2 regions of the Streptomyces sp. NPDC033177 genome follow, and region 2 is predicted to be linked to the other one. Evidence: riboswitches for the same ligand, from Rfam matches in the RefSeq annotation. Region 2 holds a riboswitch; the other holds the start of a gene.
The links. A riboswitch is a leader RNA that binds a small molecule or an ion and turns the genes downstream of it on or off. The one in region 2 is predicted to bind glycine.
Positions count from the first base shown of each region.

Region 1 (11,874 bases), on a different contig from region 2:
GATCCGTACGCATCGAATGCCCCCGCGGGGCAGCCGCGGCAGGAGGATCCGTCCATGGCCCTGGTGTGTACGAGGTGCGGGAACCGCAACGCCGAGGCGAGCCGGTTCTGCTCCAACTGCGGCGCGCCGCTGCGGGCCGGGGCCGCGCCGGAGCGTCCGTCCGAGACGACCTCGACGATCTCCATCTCGGGCCTTGAGGCCTACGACGCGGAGGTGACGGGGCAGACCGCCTCGCCCGCCCTCTCGCCGGAGGCCCAGGCCGCCGTTGACGCACTGCCGCTCGGTTCCGCGCTCCTCGTGGTGCGCCGTGGGCCGAACTCGGGCAGCCGCTTCCTGCTGGACGGCGAGCTGACCACGGCGGGGCGCCACCCGCAGAGCGACATCTTCCTGGACGACGTGACCGTCTCGCGTCGTCACGTGGAGTTCCGTCGCCTCGGGGACGGTTCCTTCACCGTCGCCGACGTGGGCAGCCTCAACGGCACGTACGTCAACCGGGAGCGCATCGACTCGGTCGCGCTGTCGAACGGCGACGAGGTGCAGATCGGCAAGTACCGGCTGGTCTTCTACGCGAGCCAGCGGGGCATCGGTATCTGATCCTCAGGAAGGTCCATGCTTCAAACACCGAGGGGCGGTGCCGGGAACGGCACCGCCGCCGAGGACCGTCGGCTGATGAGCATCGGCGCCGTGTTGAACGCGCTGCGTGACGAGTTTCCCGAGGTCACCATCTCCAAGATCCGTTTCCTGGAGTCGGAAGGGCTCATCGAGCCGGAGCGCACGCCCTCGGGTTACCGCAAGTTCAGCCCCCAGGACGTCGAGCGGCTCGGCCACGTCCTGCGCATGCAGCGGGACCACTATCTGCCGCTCAAGGTGATCCGGGAACACCTGGACGCCCTGGAGCGCGGAGAGCGGGTCTCCACGCCCTCCCTGGGGCAGCCCCGCGAGCCGGGTGACGCCTGGGGCGTGAGTGACACCGAAGAGCCCACAGCTGCCCGTGTGGGCCGTGCTGAGCTGCTCGCAGCCGCCGAGATCGACGCGGAGCAGCTCGCCGACTGGGAGACGTACGGGCTCATCGTGCCCTTGCCGGACGGCGGTTATGACGCGGAGGCCGTGACGGTCGCCGCGCTCGTCGTGGAACTTGGGCGATTCGGTATCGAACCCAGGCATTTGCGCGCCATGAAATCGGCGGCCGAACGTGAGGCCGGCCTGGTCGACCAGGTCGTCGCGCCGCTGCGTCGGCACCGCAATCCGCAGACCAGGGCCCATGCGGAGGCCCGTACGAAGGAACTCGCCGGGCTGACCGGAAAGCTGCATTCTGCACTGGTGCAGACGGCGCTCGGGGTCCGGTTGCCCTGACTCGGGGGGTGCCCGACTACCCAAACCGGCCGGGCACGTCCTAGGGTTGCTGTGTGAACGAGCTCGACGTCGTAGGTGTCCGGGTGGAAATGCCCTCCAACCAACCGATCGTGCTCCTGCGTGAAGTGGGAGGCGACCGGTACCTCCCCATCTGGATCGGACCAGGGGAGGCGACCGCGATCGCCTTCGCACAGCAGGGGATGGCGCCCGCACGGCCGCTGACCCACGACCTGTTCAAGGACGTGCTGGAGGCGGTGGGTCAGGAGCTCACCGAGGTGCGCATCACGGACCTCCGGGAAGGTGTCTTCTACGCGGAGCTGGTCTTCGCCAGTGGAGTCGAGGTGAGCGCCCGGCCGTCCGACGCCATAGCGCTCGCGCTCCGTACGGGAACGCCGATCTACGGCAGCGACGGTGTCCTCGACGACGCGGGCATCGCGATTCCGGACGAGCAGGAGGACGAGGTGGAGAAGTTCCGCGAGTTCCTCGACCAGATCTCTCCCGAGGACTTCGGCACCAACAGCCAGTAGGCCGTCGTTTCCGGGGGCCCTGCTGACCATTCGGCTAGCCTTTCCCGGCGGTGCGGGACAGCAAACCACTCTTAGGGTGATTATCACTCGGCGTGCCGAGTGTGGCGATCGTTGACGAGCCCCTGGTGACTGCCTACCGTCGTGCAGGCAGGTCAAGGACGGAGGTCGGCGTGAGAAGCAGCGGCGACGGGACGGCGATGGGTGGGCCGTATCCGCTTCACAGCAGCACGGCCGGTCACTCTCCGCAGAGGCCGATGGCGGTTCAGGGGAGCGTTCAGGGGAGCGGGGACGCCACGTCCGGACAGTCCGAACAGGAACAGATCGGTTACCGGGGACCGACCGCGTGTGCGGCCGCCGGCATCACGTACCGACAGCTCGACTACTGGGCCCGTACGGGCCTCGTGGAGCCCAGTGTGCGGTCCGCGGGTGGTTCGGGGACCCAGCGGCTCTACAGCTTCCGGGACGTCGTTGTCCTGAAGATCGTGCGGCGCTTCCTCGACACGGGTGTGTCCCTGCAGAACATCCGGACCACGGTCCAGCATCTGCGCGACCGCGGTTTCCAGGATCTGGAGCGGATGACGCTCATGAGCGACGGCGCGACGGTCTACGAGTGCACGTCGCCCGACGAGGTCCACGACCTGCTCCAGGGCGGCCAGGGCATTTTCGGGATCGCCGTGGGCGTCGTGTGGCGTGACGTGGAGGGGGCTCTCTCGCAGCTGCACGGGGAGCGGATCGACACCGGGGAGACGCTGGTGCGTCAGAACCCCGCCGATGAGCTCGCGAGGCGGCGCAACAGGGCCGTGTGAGGCGGCGTTGTCAGTGGCGTAGGGCAGCATCAGAGGTGTGAGAACCGCGCCCACGATCCTGCATCTCGACATGGATGCCTTCTACGCGTCCGCAGAGCAGGCCGCGAAGCCGAGTCTGCGCGGGAAAGCCGTGGTCGTGGGCGGGCTCGGACCGCGGGGCGTGGTGGCCACTGCGTCGTACGAGGCGCGGAAATTCGGTGTGCACTCGGCGATGCCGATGGGGCAGGCGCGGCGTCTGGCGCCCAATGCCGCCTATCTGGTGCCCCGCTTCGGGCTCTACCGCGAGATCAGCGACCAGGTGATGACGCTGCTGCGGGAGCTGTCGCCGCTGGTGGAGCCGCTCAGCCTGGACGAGGCATTCGTCGACCTGGAGGCGGGCGGGGTGGCCGACGACCGGGCGTCCGCGCTGGAGGTGGGCGAGCGGCTGCGCGCGGACATCAAGGCGGTGACGGGGCTCGCGGGATCGGTCGGGCTCGCCGCGTCCAAGATGCTGGCGAAGATCGCTTCGGAGGAGGCCAAGCCCGACGGGCTGCGGCTGATAGTGCCGGGCACCGAGCGGGACCTGCTCGCGCCGATGTCGGTGCGGACCCTGCCCGGCGTCGGTCCTGCAACCGGGGATCATCTGCGGCGAGGCGGCATCACGACCGTGGGGGAGATCGCGGAGGCGGGCGAGGACGAGCTCGTACGGCTGCTCGGGAAGTCGCACGGCAGCGCGCTGTACGCGATGGCGCTTGCGCGGGACGAGCGGCCCGTGGTGGCGGAGCGGGAATCCAAGTCGGTCAGCGTCGAGGACACGTACGACGTCGACATCCATGACCGGGTACGGGTCAGGGGCGAGGTCGCGCGGCTCGCCGAGCGGTGCGTGGAGCGGCTGCGGGCGGCCGGGCACTCGGGGCGGACCATCGTCCTGAAGGTGCGGCGGTTCGACTTCTCGACACTGACGCGCTCCGAGACGCTGCGTGGGCCCACGGACGACCCCGGGGTGGTGCGCGAGGCCGCCGCGCGGCTCCTGGAGTCCGTGGACACCACCGGAGGTGTGCGGCTCCTCGGGGTGGGCGTCACGGGGCTCGCGGACTACACGCAGGAGGACCTCTTCGCGCAAGCGCAGGCTCAGGCGCAGGCCGAGGCTCAGGCGGAGGCCGCGCAGGCCCTGGAGACGCAGCAGGACGCGGAGGAGGAGCGGGCCGGTGAGGCCGCGGCGCAGCCCGTGGCCGAGACGGCGGCGGAGCCGGTCGTTCCTGCCGAGCGGCGGTGGGCCGCCGGGCACGACGTGCGGCATGCCGAGTTCGGGCACGGGTGGGTGCAGGGCAGTGGCCTGGGGCGGGTCACGGTGCGCTTCGAGACGCCCGAGTCGAGGGCGCCGGGGCGGGTGCGGACGTTCCGTACGGATGATCCGGCGCTCGAGCCCGCGGAGCCGTTGCCCCTGGTGGCGGCCCCCGAGGCGGTGGTGGAGCCGCCGTGATGCCGATGCGGGTGTCAGGGGCTGTCCCGGCCCGCGATGTTGCCGAAGTCCTTGTCCGGCGGTGGTGTGGAGGGCGGGGGTGTGATGTCCAGGCCGTAGTGGTGGTAGAGCTGCAGTTCCTGTTCGGGGGAGAGGTGGCGGCCCACGCCGAAATCGGGGGCGTCCTTGATCAGTGAGCGCTCGAAGGGGATGTGCAGGGTGCCGTCGCTCCTGAGTTCGCTCGGTTCCAGGGGGACGAAGGTGTCTCGGCTGAACAGGCCCGTGCGTATGGCCGCCCACTCCGGGGCGCCCGTGGCGTCGTCGAGATAGACCTCGTCGATCGTGCCGATCTTGGCCCCGTTCCGGTCGAACGCCTTCCGGCCGATCAAATTGCGCGGATCGATGTCGGTCTGCACGGGCCCTCCAACGGGTCGAGGCGTGTCGAAGTGGGGCGTAACTCATCCTCGTTCGTTCGCAATCACTACGAAAGAGCACTTCGGGGCAGGTGGCCACTCGAGGGAACGGCCACGGTCCTCGCTGGTAGGCTGGCGCTTGGCTGCTGACCCCGTGCGGGAGAGCTCTCCGGTCGAAACACCGGAGGCGCCGAAGGAGCAACTCCTCCCCGGAATCTCTCAGGCCCCTGTACCGCACGGACGAGGTCACTCTGGAAAGTAGGGCGGGCGTCGGGCGGGCACGTCCGGTCCCCTTCCTCACCGACGGTGAAAGCCGGTTCGACGCCTCTCGCGGGGCTTGGACCGGTGAAACTCTCAGGTTGAGATGACAGAGGGGGAGGCCGTCCGGGTACCCGCGCCGTGGTGCCCCTCGCAGGTCGCGTCAGACCAGGAGGCCTCCGCAATGACCGCCACACCTCGTATCCCGCTCTCCGAGCTCGAACAGGGCATTCCCTTCGAGCAGCGGCACATCGGTCCCGATGTGGAAGCGCGGGCCAAGATGCTCGCGCAGGTCGGGTACGGCTCGCTCGACGAGCTCACCGCGGCCGCCGTGCCGGATGTGATCAAGAACGCCGAGGCGCTGAACCTGCCCGGGGCGCGCACCGAGGCCGAGGTGCTCGCCGAGCTGCGCTCCCTCGCCGACCGTAACCAGGTCCTCGATTCCATGATCGGACTCGGTTACTACGGGACCTTCACGCCGCCGGTGATCCTGCGGAACGTGATGGAGAACCCCGCGTGGTACACCGCTTACACGCCGTACCAGCCGGAGATCTCCCAGGGACGCCTGGAGGCGCTGCTCAACTTCCAGACCGTCGTCGCCGAGCTGACGGGGCTTCCCACCTCCGGTGCCTCGCTGCTCGACGAGGGGACCGCCGCGGCCGAGGCCATGGCCCTTTCGCGGCGCATGGGCAAGGTCAAGGACGGTGTCTTCCTGGTCGACGCGGACGCCCTGCCGCAGACCATCGCCGTCATCCAGACCCGCGCCGAGCCGGCCGGTGTCGAGGTCGTCGTCGCCGATCTCAGCGAGGGCATCCCGGCCGAGGTCGCCGAGCGCGGTGTCGTCGGCGTACTGATCCAGTACCCCGGCGCCTCCGGCGCCGTACGGGACATAAAGCCCCTCATCGAGCAGGCGCACGAGATCGGCGCCATCGTCTCCGTCGCCGCCGACCTCCTTGCCCTGACGCTGCTCACCTCGCCCGGTGAGCTCGGCGCCGACATCGCCGTCGGCACGACGCAGCGCTTCGGTGTCCCGATGGGCTTCGGCGGTCCGCACGCCGGTTACATGGCGGTGCGCGAGAAGTTCGCGCGCAGCCTGCCGGGGCGGCTCGTCGGTGTCTCCGTGGACGCGGACGGCAACAAGGCCTACCGGCTCGCGCTGCAGACCCGTGAGCAGCACATCCGCCGCGAGAAGGCGACCAGCAACATCTGTACCGCTCAGGTGCTGCTCGCCGTGATGGCCGGAATGTACGCGGTCTACCACGGGCCCGAGGGCCTCAAGGCCATCGCGCGGCGCACCCACCGCTACGCGACCGTGCTCGCCGCGGGGCTCACCGCGGGTGGGGTCGAGGTCGTGCACGGCGCGTACTTCGACACGCTGACCGTGCGGGTGCCCGGCAGGGCCGAGACGCTCGTCGCCGCGGCCCGCGAGGGTGGCGTCAATATCCACCAGGTCGACGCCGACCATGTCTCCCTGGCCTGCGACGAGACCACCACGCGCAAGCAACTGACCGCGATCTGGGGTGCGTTCGGGGTCGAGGGCGACATCGAGGCGCTCGATGCCGAGACCGCGGACTCGCTCCCGGCGGCGCTGCTGCGCGCCGACGAGTACCTCACGCACCCCGTCTTCCACCAGTACCGCTCCGAGACTTCCATGCTGCGTTACCTGCGCAAGCTGGCCGACCGCGACTACGCGCTCGACCGCGGCATGATCCCGCTGGGCTCCTGCACCATGAAGCTCAACGCGACCACGGAGATGGAGCCGGTCACCTGGCCCGAGTTCGGGCAGCTGCACCCCTTCGCGCCCGCCCAGCAGGCGCAGGGCTATCTGACGCTCATCCGTGAGCTGGAGGAGCGGCTCGCCGAGGTCACCGGCTACGACAAGGTCTCGCTGCAGCCCAACGCCGGTTCGCAGGGCGAGCTCGCCGGACTGCTCGCCGTGCGCGGCTACCACCGCGCCAACGGCGACGAGCAGCGCACCGTCTGCCTCATCCCGTCCTCCGCGCACGGCACGAACGCCGCGAGCGCCGTGATGGCCGGCATGAAGGTCGTCGTCGTGAAGACCGCCGACGACGGCGAGATCGACGTCGACGACCTGCGCGCCAAGATCGAGAAGCACCGCGACGAGCTATCCGTGCTGATGATCACCTACCCGTCCACGCACGGCGTCTTCGAGGAGCACGTCGCCGACATCTGCGCCCAGGTGCACGAGGCGGGCGGCCAGGTCTACGTCGACGGGGCGAACCTCAACGCCCTGGTGGGCCTCGCCCAGCCCGGCAAGTTCGGCGGCGACGTCTCGCACCTGAACCTGCACAAGACCTTCTGCATCCCGCACGGCGGCGGTGGCCCCGGCGTCGGCCCGGTCGGTGTGCGCGAGCACCTCGCGCCGTACCTGCCCAACCACCCGCTGCAGCCCGCCGCGGGCCCCGAGACGGGCGTCGGTCCGATCTCCGCCGCGCCGTGGGGCTCGGCCGGAATCCTGCCGATCTCCTGGGCGTACGTACGCCTCATGGGCGGCGAGGGCCTCAAGCGCGCCACGCAGGTCGCCGTGCTGTCCGCGAACTACATCGCCAAGCGCCTGGAGCCGCACTACCCGGTGCTCTACACCGGCCCCGGCGGGCTCGTCGCGCACGAGTGCATCATCGACCTGCGCCCGCTGAGCAAGGCGACCGGTGTCAGCGTCGACGACATCGCCAAGCGGCTCATCGACTACGGCTTCCACGCGCCGACCATGTCGTTCCCGGTCGCGGGGACGCTGATGATCGAGCCGACCGAGAGCGAGGACCTGGTCGAGATCGACCGGTTCTGCGAGGCGATGATCAGCATTCGCGCGGAGATCGAGAAGGTCGGCGGCGACTGGCCCGCCGAGGACAACCCGCTGCGCAACGCCCCGCACACCGCGGCGGCGCTCGGCGGTGAGTGGGAGCACGCGTACAGACGCGAGGAGGCCGTGTTCCCGGCCGGCGTGGTGGCCGCCGACAAGTACTGGCCGCCGGTGCGCCGCATCGATCAGGCGTACGGCGACCGGAACCTGGTCTGCTCCTGCCCGCCGCTGGATGCGTACGAGGACTGATACCGGGGTCGGCCATCGGGGTCGGCACATGCGTGGGGGCCGGTCCGGAGGTTTTCTCTCCGGGTCGGCCCCTTTGTTGTCCGTGCCGTGCGGCCGTCGCGTCAGGCGGCGGTCATGATCTTGTCCGTGCCCAGCGGTCGATGCGGGGCGATGATCTGGCCGTCCGGCAGCAGCTCGCCGGTGTCCTCGAAGAGGAGGACGCCGTTGCACAGCAGGCTCCAGCCCTGCTCCGGGTGGCTCGCCATGAGGAGCGCGGCTTCCCGGTCTGCGGAGTCGGCTGTCGGGCACGGTGGTTGGTGCTGGCACATGGATGGGTTCTTTCGCTGCGATGAGATGGCTGTGACGTCTGCCTTGCGGCTCGATGCGGTGTTCATGGCCGCCCCCCGTTTAGTTCGGTCAGGTCCCAGTGTTGCCCTACGGACGCCGATCCGCAGGGATTTAGCGGCAGCGCTCCTTACTGCTTAATGACGTATCACCCGCCCGGACGGTTCAGCCCAACTGCACTGTCTCTTCGGGTGGTTCGGGGTGGTCATACCGGGCTAGTCCGTATGGGCACATCACGCGCCGAGCCCCGCGGCCTGGGCGGCGGCGGGGCACGGAGACGTACGGCGAGGTCAGGCGGGCGAGCCGAGCAGCGGTGCCGGGGTCATCCGGTGCGTGAGGACCTTCAGGAGCTCCGAGGCGCGGTGCGGGTGGTGCGCCGCGATGCCCGGGGGCGCGGGCGCGAGGGGCACGAGGACATCCGAGGGCGCGAGATGTCCGGCCGCGCCGTCCGCGGTGCAGTCGCCGTGCAACCAGAGTGTCAGCATGTAAAGCTCGGGTACGGACAACAGTCGTGGTTGGTACGGCATTGGCATCGCTTCGGCATGACGGAGGGCGCGTTCCGTGGACGCTATGTACGGACCTTCGAAGAAGTGCGAGAAGGTCCACCCGTCAGGCGTCAGCATCGTGTCCGCCGCGGCGACGGCTCGCTCGCCCGTGCGGATCAGGAAGCGCCACCCCGCGAGCCGGGTCGGCGCGGTGCCCGACGGGGTGATCCGGTCAAGTACGTGGACGGGCAACGGGAGTTCGGGGCTCACGGGTCCCTGCGCTGCACGCAGGGACGGGGTGCGGGCTTCGCGTACGGCGGTGGGTGAACCGAGTGCCGCGAGGACGCTGCGCAGGGCGGGCGCGGGAGCCGGGGGGACTTGCAGCGGCATGATGGGTCGCCTCTCTCATTCGACAGGCACGGTGGAACGAGGACAGGTGCGGACGTCGCTGTCTGCTCCGGGGCCAGAGGGGCGGGGGCTGGGGACCGCGAGCGCCAACTCTCTGCCTCGTTCGCGGAGTTTATACGACACGTGTTCAGGCAGTGTTTCGTCTAACCGCACCCGATATTGCCTGCAAGACGTTATTCGGTCGCCATTTTGCGGGCTTTAACCCGATTCTGGAAGAGCCCGTACGTTTGACCTCGGACGCCTTCCCGGCAGCGGTCGGCCGATTCTCGTCGGTGTTTTTCACCAGGCGTCGATGCGACGATTCCCCGGCGCACCCCATGCCTGGTGAATGTGCCGCTCGGACTTGGCAACGAGCGTACTGGGCCAGGGGCATGTGCGGGGCGTTATCGATCACATTGCAGGGCATCATCCACCGAGACACAGCGGCCGGATCATTGGCTGCCCATCCGAGGAGGGGACACTTCGATGGGGGAGAAGGTCGTAGCCGGAACGTTTGACCTGGCCGAGCGGCGCCGGTACAGGAACAAGCTCAAGGAGTGTCTGACGGGGCTGCGGAGGCTCCTGGACGAGGAACGGTTCGACCGGCCCAAGAATCTGATGGGCATGGAGATCGAACTGAATCTCGCGGGGCCCGACGGCATGCCGAGAATGCTGAATGCCGAGGTTCTCGAACGGATCGCGAGCCGGGACTTCCAGACGGAACTCGGAATGTTCAATCTTGAAGTCAATATCGCGCCACACCGATTGGGCGGACGTGTTCTCGACCGTCTCGCCGAAGAGCTGCGCACCGGCCTCGCCTACGCCCACCGAAAAGCGAACGAGGTGAACGCCGGCATCGTGATGATCGGCATTCTGCCGACACTCGCACACCACGACCTGGTCTCGGGAAACCTGTCCGACGTCGACCGCTACGCGCTGCTCAACGACCAGATCGTCGCCGCGCGCGGCGAGGAGTTCGTCCTGGACATCCAGGGCGTGGAGCGGCTCACCTGCACGTCCGCCTCGATCGCGCCCGAAGCGGCGTGCACCTCGGTGCAGTTGCACCTCCAGGTCACCCCGGGCAGGTTCGCCGACGTGTGGAACGCGGCCCAGGCGGTCGCCGCCGCGCAGGTCGCCGTCGGCGCCAACGCGCCGTTCCTGTTCGGCCGTGAGCTGTGGCGCGAGTCGCGGCCCCCGCTGTTCCTGCAGTCCACCGACACCCGCCCGCCCGAACTGCAGGCCCAGGGCGTGCGGCCGCGGACCTGGTTCGGCGAGCGCTGGATCAGCGACGCGTACGAGCTCTTCGAGGAGAACCTGCGCTACTTTCCCGCGCTGCTGCCCCTCGTGGACGACGAGGACCCGCTGGCGGTGCTCGACGACGGCCGGGTGCCGCAGCTCGCCGAACTCGTCCTGCACAATGGCACCGTGTACCGCTGGAACCGCCCCGTGTACGGCATCGCGGGCGGCGTTCCGCACCTGCGGGTGGAGAACCGTGTCCTGCCCGCGGGCCCCACCGTCACCGACGTCATCGCCAACGCCGCCTTCTACTACGGCGTCGTACGCGCCCTCGCCGAGGAACCCCGGCCCGTGTGGACCCGGCTGCCGTTCGACGCCGCGGCCCGCAACTTCGACACCGCGTGCCGCGACGGCATCGAGGCCCGGCTGCAGTGGCCGCGGCGGGGCAGGTCGGGCGGGATCGTGGAGGTGCCCGCAGTCGCCCTCGTACGCGACGAACTGTTGCCGCTGGCCGCGGCCGGGCTCGATGCGTGGGGCGTGGAGCCCGCCGACCGGGACTTCTACCTCGGGGTCATCGAGGAGCGGTGCAGGCGCCGGGTGAACGGGGCGTCCTGGCAGGCGGCGACATACCACCAGGCACTGGAGACCGGGCTCGAACGCGAGGCCGCCCTGGCCGCGACCACCCGGCGCTACGCCGAGCTGATGCACGCGGGCGACCCGGTGCACACCTGGCCGGTGGGGCTGCCGGAACCCGCCGTCCTGAGCTGAGGTGTACGGGGGCGGGCTCAGCCGTGGCTGCCCGCCTCCATGATGGCCTTGAGGATGACCGCGTGGATCTGCGCCGGGTCGTCGACCTGGTGGCCCGATCCGCCGGTCGCCTCCGCGATCTGCACGACCTCTTCCTTGTCCGCGTTCGGGCCGACCGCGATGGCGATGAGCGGCACCGGGCGCCTGGGGTCGGAGAGGGTCTCCAGCTGCGCGATGAGGTTGCTGCGCGCGATGGAGCCGGGGTCCTGGTTCGCGCCGTCCGTGAGGACCACGAGCGCGTTGAACTTGCCGCGCGCGTAGGTGGAGGTGGCTTCCTTGTACGCCGCGAGCGTGGTGTCGTACAGGCCGGTCGCGCCGCCCGGGATGGGCGCCAGGTCGCCGAAGGCCTCGGAGACCTTGTCCCGTTGGGTGCCATCGCCCTTGCGGTCGCCCAACCGTTCGGTGGCCACGAGCTTGCGGTAGTCGCGTTCGCCGTCCAGGAGGGTGGCGAACTCCCAGAGGCCGATCTCGTCCTCGTCGGTGAACCCCGCGAGTGCCTGGAGCAGCGAGGACTTGGTGACCTCCATCCGGGTCTGGCCCCGGCCCGGCACGAACTCGCCCATGGAGTCCGAGACATCGACGACCGTGCTGATCCGGGCGCTCTGGACGGTGATCGTCCACATGCCGAGCGTCTCCTGGAGGTCCTTCTCGGAGGGCGGCTCGCTCGCCTCGTCGCCGTACGGCTGGGGGGTGCGGCCGCCGGCCGACGTGACGAGCTTCTCCGAGGGGTCCTCGGCGCCAGTCCTGAAGCCGTGCTTCTCCAGGAC
Region 1 covers NZ_JBVIPS010000001.1:1,306,259-1,318,132, reverse strand. Annotated here, with positions in the region: gene ACZ5U5_RS06010 (FHA domain-containing protein) at 1-594, shown strand, start outside; gene ftsR (transcriptional regulator FtsR) at 610-1,353, shown strand; gene ACZ5U5_RS06000 (bifunctional nuclease family protein) at 1,407-1,880, shown strand; gene ACZ5U5_RS05995 (MerR family transcriptional regulator) at 2,051-2,686, shown strand; gene ACZ5U5_RS05990 (DNA polymerase IV) at 2,724-4,148, shown strand; gene ACZ5U5_RS05985 (PRC-barrel domain-containing protein) at 4,163-4,543, opposite strand; glycine riboswitch at 4,688-4,785, shown strand; gene gcvP (aminomethyl-transferring glycine dehydrogenase) at 4,983-7,868, shown strand; gene ACZ5U5_RS05975 (DUF5999 family protein) at 7,970-8,176, opposite strand; gene ACZ5U5_RS05970 (hypothetical protein) at 8,483-9,067, opposite strand; gene ACZ5U5_RS05965 (glutamate-cysteine ligase family protein) at 9,551-11,068, shown strand; gene ACZ5U5_RS05960 (substrate-binding domain-containing protein) at 11,086-11,874, opposite strand, start outside.
Region 1: linked by a shared signal. The riboswitch ahead of gcvP (aminomethyl-transferring glycine dehydrogenase) and the one ahead of gcvT (glycine cleavage system aminomethyltransferase GcvT) in region 2 are both predicted to bind glycine.

Region 2 (11,874 bases):
CGGGTCTGGACACCTCGCTCCTGACCGCGTCCGTGCAGGCCGTGCTCGCCGCCGTGAACAGGGCGGGGGTCACCCGGTGACACCGCCGCCCCCCGTCCTGCACGCCGACACCGTCACCGTCGTCCGCGAAGGACGCCCCATCCTCGAAGAGGTCACCCTCACCGTACGCCCCGGCGAACACTGGGCGCTGCTCGGCGCGAACGGCGCCGGCAAGTCGACCCTGCTCGGCCTCTGCGGAGCCGTCACCCATCCCACGCATGGCACGGTCGAGGTGCTCGGCCGCCGCCTCGGCAGCGTCGACCTGCGGGATCTGCGCGCGTACGTAGGCCATGTGAACCCACGCCATCCGCTCCGGTCACCACTGCGGGCCCGCGAAGTCGTTCTCACCGGCCTCACCAACAGCGTGGAACCGCTGCCCCGTTGGCGCCCCACGTCCGAGCAGGAGGAGCAGGCCGACCACCTGATCGCCATGCTCGGCCTCGCCCACCGCACGGACGCGCGCTGGCCCACGCTCTCCCAGGGCGAGCGCGGCCGGACCCTGATCGCACGCGCGCTGATGCCGCGCCCGCGGCTCGTCCTGCTCGACGAACCGGCCACCGGGCTCGACCTCGCGGGCCGCGAAGGTCTACTCGAAAGCCTGGACACCCTGCGCGAGACGCATCCCGAGCTCGCCACGGTCCTGGTCACGCACCACCTGGAGGAGCTTCCGTCCGGTACCACGCACGCGCTGCTCCTTCGCGACGGGCGCGCGCTCGCCTCCGGCGCCGTGGACGACGTACTGACGAGCGACCAGATCAGCAAGTGCTTCGACCACCCGGTGCGGCTCGAGCGCACGGACGGGCGGTGGAGCGTGCGGGCGGCGCGGCACGCCCGCTGAGCCGAGCACGCAGGAGGGGCCCGGCGCTCTCGCTAACCGGGCCCCTCCCGCTCACCGCCACTACTTCTTGTTCAGGCTCGCCCAGAACTCGTCGAAGGAGAGGCGCTTGTCCTTGTCGGTGTCCTTCGTACCGATCACGGCCTCGGCCACCGTCTCGGTGACGTAGAAGTCCCCCATCTTCGCCATGGCCGACTTCCACTCGGCCGCCGTGATGAAGCCGTCGCCGTCCGCGTCGAACTGGTCGAACGTCTTACGCGCTTCCTCGATGTCCGCCACCGGATCCACCCCTTCTTCGTGCACTACTGACGAGGGTTAGGGTATCGGCCGTCCGAGGACGCGATCACAAGGAGTACGCCCATGGCCAGCACCCCTGCGACGCTCGGCACCATCCTCGACGCGGCGGCCTACGGGCGGTTCCCGCCGCCCGACGGCACGACCACCGTCGTGCCGCAGCCCTGTCACCGCGACGCCGGTGTGCTCGCCTTCACCGCGCACTCGGTGGTCTTCACGGACGAGGACCCGCGGTGGGTGCACGCCACCCTCGCCGCGCTGGACTGCGATCCGCTGGCCGCCACGATGAACCCGCTGTTCCTCGCCGCCTTCCTGGACCGCACCGGCCGCGCGACGGACACCACCGACCTCCTGACCGTGGCCGACGCCCTGCCGGGCGGCCCCGACCCGGCTCTGGACCTGCGCGAGATCGACGACCCCGACCACCCCCGGGTGGCACGGGCCCGCAAGCGCCGCGACGACGTACGGGTGTGGGCGTCCGCGGGCGGAGGGGTGCTGGTCCTCGGCCGGGGGCTCGCCGGGCGCTGGGAGGCGGCCATCGAGGTCGACGAGGACATACGCCACCGGGGCCTCGGCCGCGCGCTGGCCCTCGCCGCCCGGCACCTGGCGCCCGGCGCGTCCCACGTGTGGGCGCAGCAGTCCCCGGGCAACGCGCGCAGCGTGCGGGTCTTCCAGGCGGCGGGGTACCGGCCGGTGGGCGCGGAGGCGCTGTTCGTGGCGCGCTGAAGGCTGCCGGCGGCCGGGGGACTCAGCACTCGATGATGTTCACCGCGAGCCCGCCCCGCGCCGTCTCCTTGTACTTGACGCTCATGTCGGCACCGGTGTCCTTCATGGTCTTGATGACCTTGTCGAGGGACACCTTGTGGCTGCCGTCGCCGCGCATCGCCATCTTCGCCGCCGTCACGGCCTTCACGGCCGCCATGCCGTTGCGCTCGATGCACGGGATCTGGACGAGGCCGCCGACCGGGTCGCAGGTCAGGCCGAGGTTGTGCTCCATGCCGATCTCGGCCGCGTTCTCGACCTGCTCGGGGCTGCAGCCGAGCACCTCGGCGAGGGCGCCCGCGGCCATCGAGCAGGCGGAGCCGACCTCGCCCTGGCAGCCGACCTCGGCGCCGGAGATCGAGGCGTTCTCCTTGAAGAGCATGCCGATCGCACCCGCAGCGAGCAGGAAGCGGACCACGCCGTCCTCGTCGGCTCCGGGGACGAAGTTCATGTAGTAGTGCAGGACCGCCGGGATGATGCCCGCGGCGCCGTTCGTCGGGGCGGTCACGACGCGCCCGCCCGCCGCGTTCTCCTCGTTCACGGCCATCGCGTAGAGGGTGATCCACTCCATGGAGCGGGCCAGCGGGTCGCCCTCGGCACGCAGCTGGCGCGCCGAGTTGGCCGCGCGGCGGCGGACCTTGAGGCCGCCCGGCAGGATGCCCTCGCGGGACATGCCACGCGAGACGCAGGACTGCATGACGCCCCAGATGTCGAGCAGACCCGAGCGGATCTCCTCCTCGGTGCGCCACGCCTTCTCGTTCTCCAGCATCAGCGCGGAGATCGACAGGCCGGTCTCCGACGCCAGGCGCAGCAGCTCGTCGCCGGTGCGGAAGGGGTGCTTGAGGACCGTGTCGTCCGGCACGATCGGGTTCTCGCCGGCCACCGCATCGTCGTCCACGACGAAGCCGCCGCCCACGGAGTAGTACGTCTTCTCCAGGAGGAGGGCGCCCTCATGGTCGTACGCGAAGATCGTCATGCCGTTGGCGTGGTACGGCAGGGCCTTGCGGCGGTGCAGGACCAGGTCCTCGTCGAAGTCGAAGCCGATCTCGTGCATGCCGAGGACATTGAGGCGGCCGCTCGACTTGATCTGCTCGACGCGGTCGTCCGCCGACTCCACGTCCACCGAGCGCGGCGATTCGCCCTCCAGGCCGAGCAGCACCGCCTTCGGGGTGCCGTGGCCGTGGCCCGTCGCGCCGAGCGAGCCGTAGAGCTCGGCCCGTATGGCGGTGGTGTGGGCCATCAGGCCCTCGTTCTTGAGGCGGCTCGCGAAGATGCGGGCGGCGCGCATGGGACCGACCGTGTGGGAGCTGGACGGGCCGATGCCGATCGAGAACAGGTCGAAGACCGAGAGGGCCACGAGAAACTCCAATGGTGGTTGGTAGACGCCGTTGTCTGCCAGAGCATTCAGCGGCGCGACAGCGCCTCGGTTGAGGGTGGTGGCGGGCGACGGGTGGGCGGTGCAGAAAGCAGGGCGTGAGCCGGGGCATGGACCGGGGCACCGCACTCACTGTCCTCAGTGTCCAGTGTGCGCGGTGCCCCGAAGGTCCGTACGAAAGAAAGCGTACGAAAATGCTACAGGTTGGGGTACAGCGGGTGCTTCTCCGCCAAGGCGGAGACGCGGGCCTTCAGGGATTCCGCGTCGAAGCCCGGCTTCAGCGCCTCGGCGATGATGTCGGCGACCTCACGGAAGTCGTCCTCCTGGAAGCCACGGGTCGCGAGCGCGGGCGTACCGATCCGCAGGCCCGAGGTGACCATCGGGGGGCGCGGGTCGTTCGGGATCGCGTTGCGGTTGACCGTGATGCCGACCTCGTGGAGGCGGTCCTCGGCCTGCTGGCCGTCCAGCTCGGAGTTGCGCAGGTCCACCAGGACCAGGTGCACGTCCGTGCCGCCGGACAGGACGTCGACGCCGACGGCCTTCGCGTCGTCCTGCACCAGGCGCTCGGCCAGGATGCGGGCGCCGTCCAGGGTGCGCTGCTGGCGCTCCTTGAACTCCTCCGAGGCCGCGACCTTGAAGGAGACGGCCTTGGCCGCGATCACGTGCTCGAGCGGGCCGCCCTGGAAGCCGGGGAAGACCGCGGAGTTCAGCTTCTTCGCGAAGTCCTTGTTGCGGGCCAGGATGACGCCGCCGCGCGGGCCGCCGAGCGTCTTGTGCGTGGTGGAGGTGACCACGTCCGCGTACGGCACCGGGTTCGGGTGCAGACCGGCGGCGACGAGACCGGCGAAGTGCGCCATGTCGACCCACAGCTTCGCGCCGACCTCGTCGGCGATCCGGCGGAACTCCGCGAAGTCCAGCTGACGCGGGTAGGCGGACCAGCCCGCGATGATCACCTTGGGGCTGTTCTCCTTGGCCAGGCGCTCGACCTCGGCCATGTCGACCAGACCGGCCTCGTCCACGTGGTACGCGACCACGTTGAACTGCTTGCCGGAGAAGTTCAGGCGCATGCCGTGGGTGAGGTGGCCGCCGTGCGCCAGGTCGAGGCCGAGGATCGTGTCGCCGGGCTGGGCGATCGCGAAGAGGGCGGCCTGGTTGGCGGAGGCGCCGGAGTGCGGCTGGACGTTGGCGTACTCGGCGCCGAACAGGTCCTTGATCCGGTCGATCGCGATCTGCTCGGTGACGTCGACGTGCTCGCAGCCGCCGTAGTAGCGGCGGCCGGGGTAGCCCTCGGCGTACTTGTTGGTGAGGACCGTGCCCTGGGCCTCCATGACGGCGACCGGAGCGAAGTTCTCCGAGGCGATCATTTCCAGGGTGGACTGCTGACGGTGGAGCTCGGCGTCGACGGCGGCGGCGACGTCCGGGTCCAGCTCGTGGAGAGGGGTGTTGAGAAGCGACATCAGGTGGTCCCTAAGGGTCTTCGGGGGGCTTCAGCTGCCGGAGAACTCGGTGTACTCGTCCGCGGAGAGCAGGTCCTTCGGCTCTTCCGTGATCCGTACCTTGAAGAGCCAACCACCCTCGAACGGGGCGGAGTTGACCAGCGACGGGTCGTCCACGACGTCCTGGTTGGACTCGACGACCTCACCGGTCACCGGCGAGTACAGGTCGCTGACCGACTTGGTCGACTCGAGCTCGCCGCACGTCTCGCCCGCGGTCACCGCGGCACCGGCCTCGGGCAGGTCGGCGTAGACGACGTCACCGAGCGCGTTGGCCGCGTGCTCCGTGATGCCGACCGTCGCCACACCGTCCTCGGCGGCCGAGAGCCACTCGTGCTCCTTGCTGTAACGCAGCTGCTGGGGGTTGCTCATGACCTGAATTCTCCTGTACGCGGGGGAGTGCTGATGGACGAGGCTGTTGTGCGGGGTGTCACTTCTGGCGCTTGTAGAACGGCAGCGCCACGACCTCGTACGGCTCGTGCGTGCCCCGGATGTCCACTCCGACACCCTCGGTGCCGGGAGCCGCGTGCGCCGCGTCGACGTACGCGATGGCGATCGGCTTGCCCAGCGTGGGGGACGGTGCACCCGAGGTGACCTCGCCGATGACCTTGCCGTCGGCGACAACCGAGAAGCCCGCGCGCGGGACACGGCGGCCCGCGGCGATCAGACCGACCAGCTTGCGCGGGGGAGCGGCCTCGGCGCGCTCGGCGGCGGCCGCGAGCGCCGCGCGCCCCACGAAGGTGTCGGACTGCGAGGTCTTCTCGAACTTGACGACCCGGCCGAGGCCCGCGTCGAAGGGCGTCAGCTCCGCGGTCAGCTCGTGCCCGTACAGCGGCATGCCCGCCTCCAGGCGCAGCGTGTCGCGGCAGGAGAGCCCGGCGGGGACCAGGCCGACGGGCTCGCCGGCCTCCATGAGCGCGTTCCACAGCTTCTCGGCGTCGCCGGGCGCGACGAAGAGCTCGAAGCCGTCCTCGCCGGTGTAGCCCGTGCGGGCGATCAGCGCGGGCACGCCCGCGACGGTGCCCGGCAGGCCCGCGTAGTACTTCAGCCCGTCCAGGTCGGCGTCCGTGACTGATTTCAGGATGCCGGGGGACTCGGGCCCCTGGACGGCGAGCAGGGCGTACGCGTCGCGGTCGTCACGGACCTCGGCGTCGAAGCTGTCGGCGCGGGCGGTGAGCGCGTCGAGCACGACCTGGGCGTTCGAGGCGTTGGCGACCACCATGTACGCGGGGGCCTCGGGCTCGCCGAGCCGGTAGACGATCAGGTCGTCCAGGATCCCGCCGTCCTCGGCACAGATCATCGTGTAGCGGGCGCGGCCGACACCCACGGAGCCGATGTTGCCGACGAGCGCGAAGTTCAGGAGGTCCACGGCCTCGGGCCCGGTGACCGTGATCTCGCCCATGTGGGAGAGGTCGAAGAGACCGGCCTTGGTGCGCACGGCGTTGTGCTCGTCGCGCTCGCTCGCGTACCGCAGCGGCATGTCCCAGCCCGCGAAGTCGGTCATGGTCGCGCCGAGCGCACGATGCACGGCATCGAGTGCGGTCAGACGGGGGGCAGTACTCATTCGTGGAACTCCCAGGGGCATGACGGGCGAGGTCGATCCTCCCCATCTGTCATCGGAACCTGAGAGGTTCACCACGACCGCCCGTATGTCTCGTACAGGAGGTCATGACTTGCACCTTGGGTGGAGCCGCGCAGGCGGCCCGCTTTTCAGATGTGCCTCGCCCGCGCGGTACGGGGCCTGAGAGATTCAAGGGAGGGACTTGCTCCTTCGGCGCCCCGGTGCGTCGTGTGCGACGGCCACCGGGAACTCTCCCGCGCGGATTCAAACGGCCTGTATGGAGTTTGCGCGCACATCATTGCACGCGCCTGCGTCACAGGGCAGTGCCAGTCCAGTAATGCTGTTGTGCCGCATTACCTTCTCTTTACACTTGCCGGGGAAGCTGCGGGAAGCAGGTACGTGACCGCTAAGGGGAGGCCGATCACGGTGCGCAGGACGAGCGTCTACGCGACCAACACAGGGGTGGCCCTGCCCAAACAGGCCGCCGCCTCCACCAGGGAGAGCTGCGGCCCCCTGCCGGCCGTCGTCCGCGACCTGCGGCAGCGGACCGGCCACAGCCCGCACCGGCTCACGTTCGGCGAGGGCGACCTGATCGTCGTCTCCGGGTTGCCGGGAAGCGGCAAGTCCACGCTGATGCGCAGAGCCGTCGCGGGCCCGCGCATCGACTCGCAGGACACCCGTGACCGCTGGGCCCGCCGCATGCCGGGCCTGCTGCCGTACGCGGTGTACCGCCCGCTGGTCCGCCTCGCGCACTACGCGGGCCTGCGCAAGGCCCTGCGCTCCGGCGAGGGCGTCGTGGTGCACGACTGCGGCACCCAGGCCTGGGTGCGCCGCTGGCTGGCCCGCGAGGCCGCGCGGCGCGGCACGACCCTGCACCTGCTGCTGCTCGACGTGCCGCCGGACACCGCCATAGAGGGGCAGCTCGCCCGCGGGCGCGGCGTGTCGCGGTACGCCTTCGCGCGGCACCGCAGGACGGTCGGCCGGCTCGTCGGTGCCGCCGAGCGCGGCGACCTGCCGCGCGGCTGCGGCTCGGCGGTGCTCCTGGACCGGACGGCGGCCGGGGTGCTGCGGGGGATCGGCTTCGGGGGCTGAGCCGCCCGCCGCTTCGGAGCCTGAGCCGCCCGCCGCTTCGGGGGCTGAGCCGCCCGCCGCTTCGGAGCCTGAGCCGCCCGCCGCGTTAGGGTCGTGCCGCAGGCAGAGCGGGACCGAGCAGGGGTTAGAAGTGATGGACATTCCGGCGCAGGCGCACCCCCATCCGTACGGAGGATGGCCGGGCAACGAACTCGAAGAGGTGCTCGCGGCATCCCTGGGCACCCCCGGCGCGCCTCAGGCGTCCGCGGGGGCCCGCATCGTCGAGGTGCTCGGCCGCAGCCACGTCTGGGTCCCGCTGCCGAACGGCGGGGCGCCGGACAGCGGCACCCTCGACCTGCCCACGCTGGAGATCGACGGCCAGGCCTATGTCCCCGTCTTCAGCTCCGAGCAGCAGTTCCAGCAGGCCACCGGCGGGCGGATGGGGTGCACCGTGGCGCCCGCCGTGGAGTTCGCGCGCGGCCTGCCCCCGCAGCTGGGCATCGCGGTCAACCCGGACGGCATGGTCGGTGTGCCGCTGCCGCCGCCCGCCGTCGCCGAGCTCTGCCGCGCCGGGCGCACCCCGCTGGACGGCCCCGCGACCGGCGGCCGCGTACGCCTCTTCGAACCGGACTGGCAGGAGGACCCGGTGGACTTCCTGTCCGCCACGGCCCGCGAGTTCGAGGCCACCGGTGTCGTCCTGAGCGCCCGCCGCTGTCTGGCGAGCGTCGAGGGCGGTGACCCCTCGCTGTTCGTCGGCGTCGAACTGACCTCCTGGGAGGGCAACGCGCGCGAACTCCCGATGGAGGCCGTGGGCCGTGCCCTGGGGCACGCCCCGGTGGCCTGGCCGGTGAACCTGGTGCTGCTCGACGTGGCCCAGGACCCGGTCGCCGACTGGATGCGCGAGCGGGTCCGGCCCTTCTTCGGCCGGACCCCGGGACACGAGCACGGACGTGTGTAAGGACATGTGCAGGTACGTGTGTGAGGGTGCCGTACGTCAAGTCGGTGTCAGGATCGCCGCTTAAGCTGGTTTCATGAGCCGGAGTTCCACCGGGTCAGCGGGTCATCGCGAAGGGGCGGTTAAGGGTGAGTGCGTCGGGCACGGCTGCGGCCGGGCAGGTCGAGCACATGCTGCGCCAGGTGACGCCGGGGCGCTACGACGCCTACGAGGCGCTCCTGCGGGCGCTCGCCGCCGACCAGGTGTGGATGCTCCTCTGGCACGGCCAGGCCGGGTCCCCCGACGCGCAGTACGGGAACATGGAGGTCGAGGGCCTCGGTTACGCGCCATGCGTGACCTCGGCCCAGGAGCTCTCCGCCAGTGGCTGGAACCGCTCGTACGAGGTGGTCGGCGGTCTCGACATCTCCCGCACCCTCTTCCCCGACCACTACGGCCTCTGGCTCAACCCGCACGCCCCCGGCGGCGGCGTCGGCATCCCCTGGCTCGACCTGCGGCGCATCGCGTCGGGCCTGGACCTGCTGCCCGCGGGGCCGCTCAGGCTCACCGAGCCGGCCATCGAGATCCCCCAGTTCTACGCCCTGCTCACGCAGAACGCCCACCGCACCCCCGCGGTCCGCTCGCTGCGCCGCGCCTGGGTGCAGCCCGCGCTCGGCGCCCCGTATCTGGCGATCGGCCTCGATGTGTACGACACCTCGCCGGCGTCGGTCGACGGGGTGCGCACGATGATGCAGCAGTCGATCGCCGCGGTCCCCGACGGCCTGCCCGTGTCGACGGTCGCGATGTCCGACGGATATGACCCGGTGGCCATGTGGCTGCGCGCCAATGCCCGCCCGTTCTACGACCGCGAGGCCCAGCCCGCACCGGCGCCCGCGGGCGGTTACGGCTACCCCGCGCAGTACTGAAACGGTGCCGCGACCCTCCCCCGCAGGGCCTTGAACCGGCCACCGCGGATCGTATACCTGCCCTGACCGTCATGATGTCCGTTCTGATGGTGGAGGGGGCCTATGGGCTCCCGTGGCACCTTCCGGCCCAACTGCCCCGTGTTCGCCCCTCGTTCACGTGCGTCCGGATAACGGAACACCTCGATCAGCATCACGGTTGCGCATCCATTCACCGTCAAGGCTGGTAACAGATCGCGACCCCGATGAAGACTCCCGCACCAGGGGTGCTTCGCCCCTGTGTACGACGGACTGATCACATCGCTACAGCGACAAGTGCGGGCCGGTCACCACCGGTTGAGAGGGGTCCCTGCCACGATGACGGCACCATTGCATGACACACCTGCGGACGCGGACCCGACAGCGGACGTCGCTCCCGCAGCTGATGCAGGGGTGAAGAAGGTCGAGGGGCGGTCCCTCAAGCAGATCGCGTGGAACCGCCTGAAGCGGGACAAGGTCGCTCTGGCCGGCGGCATCACCGTGCTCGTCCTGGTCTTTGTCGCCGTCTTCGCACCCTTGATCGTCTCCCTGCTGGGCCACCCGCCCAACGAGTTCCATCAGGAAGAGCTGGAAGACCTGACGAACCTGCCCAAGGGCGCGTTCGGCGGCATGAGTTCGGACTTCCTCTTCGGGGTGGAGCCCAACAAGGGCCGCGACGTCTTCAGCCGGATCGTCTACGGAGCCCGCATCTCGCTCCTGGTGGCGTTCCTCGCCGCCGTGGTGGCCGTGGCGCTCGGCACCTTCTTCGGCATCATCGCCGGTTACTTCGGCGGCTGGGTCGACGCGACGATCAGCCGGGTCATGGACGTGCTGCTCGCCTTCCCGCAGCTGCTCTTCGTGATCTCCCTGGTCTCGGTCCTCCCCGATGACCTGCTCGGCCTGACCGGCAGCGGCGTCCGCATCGCCGTACTGATCCTGGTGATCGGCTTCTTCGGCTGGCCCTACGTCGGGCGCATCGTGCGAGGGCAGACCCTCAGCTTGCGCGAACGCGAGTACGTGGAAGCGGCCCGCAGCCTCGGCGGCGGCCAACGGCACATCCTCTTCCGTGAGTTGCTGCCGAACCTGATCGCGCCGATCACCGTGTACGCGACGCTCATGATCCCCACCAACATCCTCACCGAAGCGGCCCTCAGCTTCCTCGGCGCAGGTGTACGTCCGCCGACCGCATCCTGGGGCGGCATGCTCCGGGACGCGCTCGCGACGTACGAGCACGACCCGATGTTCATGGTCTTCCCCGGCCTGGCGATCTTCGTGACCGTGCTTGCCTTCAACCTCTTCGGTGACGGGCTGCGCGACGCCCTGGACCCCAAGGGAACTCGGTAAACAGCTCCAACTGGCTTGCCCCTGCCGCAGCGTCAGGTGGCTTTTCCCATGGTTCTCAGGCAGTCAAGGCCAAGGACCCGAATCTCGGAGGATGCGAGAAATGCCCACAGGTTCCTCTAAACGACGGTTGACCGCAGGCGCGGCCCTCGTCGTGGCGGCGCTGGTGACCACCACGGCGTGCGGCGGCGGCAGCGACGACGACGACAGCAAGGGCGCCGGCTACAACGCGGCGATCGGCAAGGTCGCGAACAAGTCGGCGAAGAAGGGCGGAACGCTCAAGTTCATCGCCAAGCAGGACCTGGACTCGGCCGACCCGCAGCGTGCCTACTACGGCATGACGTGGGACTTCATGCGGTTCTACACCCGCACGCTGATCACGTACGACACCAAGCCGGGCGCCGCGTCCAACAAGCTCGTCCCCGACCTCGCCGAGTCCACGGCGAAGATCAGCGACGACGGCAAGACCTACACGTACAAGCTGCGTGACGGCCTCACCTGGGAGGACGGCTCGAAGCTGACCTCCAAGGACATCAAGTACGGCATCGAGCGCATCTGGGCGACCAAGGTCATCACCGGTGGCCCCGGTTACCTGAAGTCCACGCTTGACCCCAAGGGCGAGTACAAGGGCCCCTACGAGGACAAGTCGAAGGACAAGCTCGGTCTGAAGGCGATCGAGACGCCGGACGACAACACCATCATCTTCAAGCTGCCCAAGAAGAACGGCGACTTCGAGCAGATGCTCGCGATGCCGTCGGGCACCCCGGTCAAGCAGTCCGAGGACACCGGCGCCAAGTACACCCAGCGCCCGTTCTCCTCCGGCCCGTACAAGTTCCAGAACTACAGCGCGGGCAAGAGCATCACGCTCGTCCGCAACAAGAACTGGAAGAAGTCGTCCGACCCGGTCCGTCCCGCGCTGCCGGACAAGATCCAGGTCACCATCTCCGCGAACCTCGAGGAGAACGACAAGCGCCTGATGGAAGGCGACTACGACATCGACATGAATGGCACCGGCATGACCCAGTCGGGTCGTACCACCGCCATTCAGGACCACAAGGGCAACGTCGACAACATGCAGACGGACTTCGTCCGTTACGTCGCCCTGGTGACCAAGACGAAGCCGTTCGACAACGAGGCCTGCCGCAAGGCCGTCTTCTACGCCACGGACTTCCAGAGCCTGCAGAAGACCCGTGGTGGCCCGGTCGCCGCCGGTGAGATCGCCACCAGCGTC
Region 2 covers NZ_JBVIPS010000013.1:34,034-45,907, forward strand. Annotated here, with positions in the region: gene leuA (2-isopropylmalate synthase) at 1-80, shown strand, start outside; gene ACZ5U5_RS36635 (ABC transporter ATP-binding protein) at 77-877, shown strand; gene ACZ5U5_RS36640 (EF-hand domain-containing protein) at 938-1,153, opposite strand; gene ACZ5U5_RS36645 (GNAT family N-acetyltransferase) at 1,235-1,894, shown strand; gene ACZ5U5_RS36650 (L-serine ammonia-lyase) at 1,917-3,287, opposite strand; gene glyA (serine hydroxymethyltransferase) at 3,503-4,762, opposite strand; gene gcvH (glycine cleavage system protein GcvH) at 4,793-5,170, opposite strand; gene gcvT (glycine cleavage system aminomethyltransferase GcvT) at 5,229-6,362, opposite strand; glycine riboswitch at 6,399-6,518, opposite strand; glycine riboswitch at 6,519-6,626, opposite strand; gene ACZ5U5_RS36670 (AAA family ATPase) at 6,780-7,451, shown strand; gene ACZ5U5_RS36675 (enhanced serine sensitivity protein SseB) at 7,585-8,388, shown strand; gene ACZ5U5_RS36680 (enhanced serine sensitivity protein SseB C-terminal domain-containing protein) at 8,514-9,287, shown strand; gene ACZ5U5_RS36685 (ABC transporter permease) at 9,642-10,646, shown strand; gene ACZ5U5_RS36690 (ABC transporter substrate-binding protein) at 10,747-11,874, shown strand, end outside.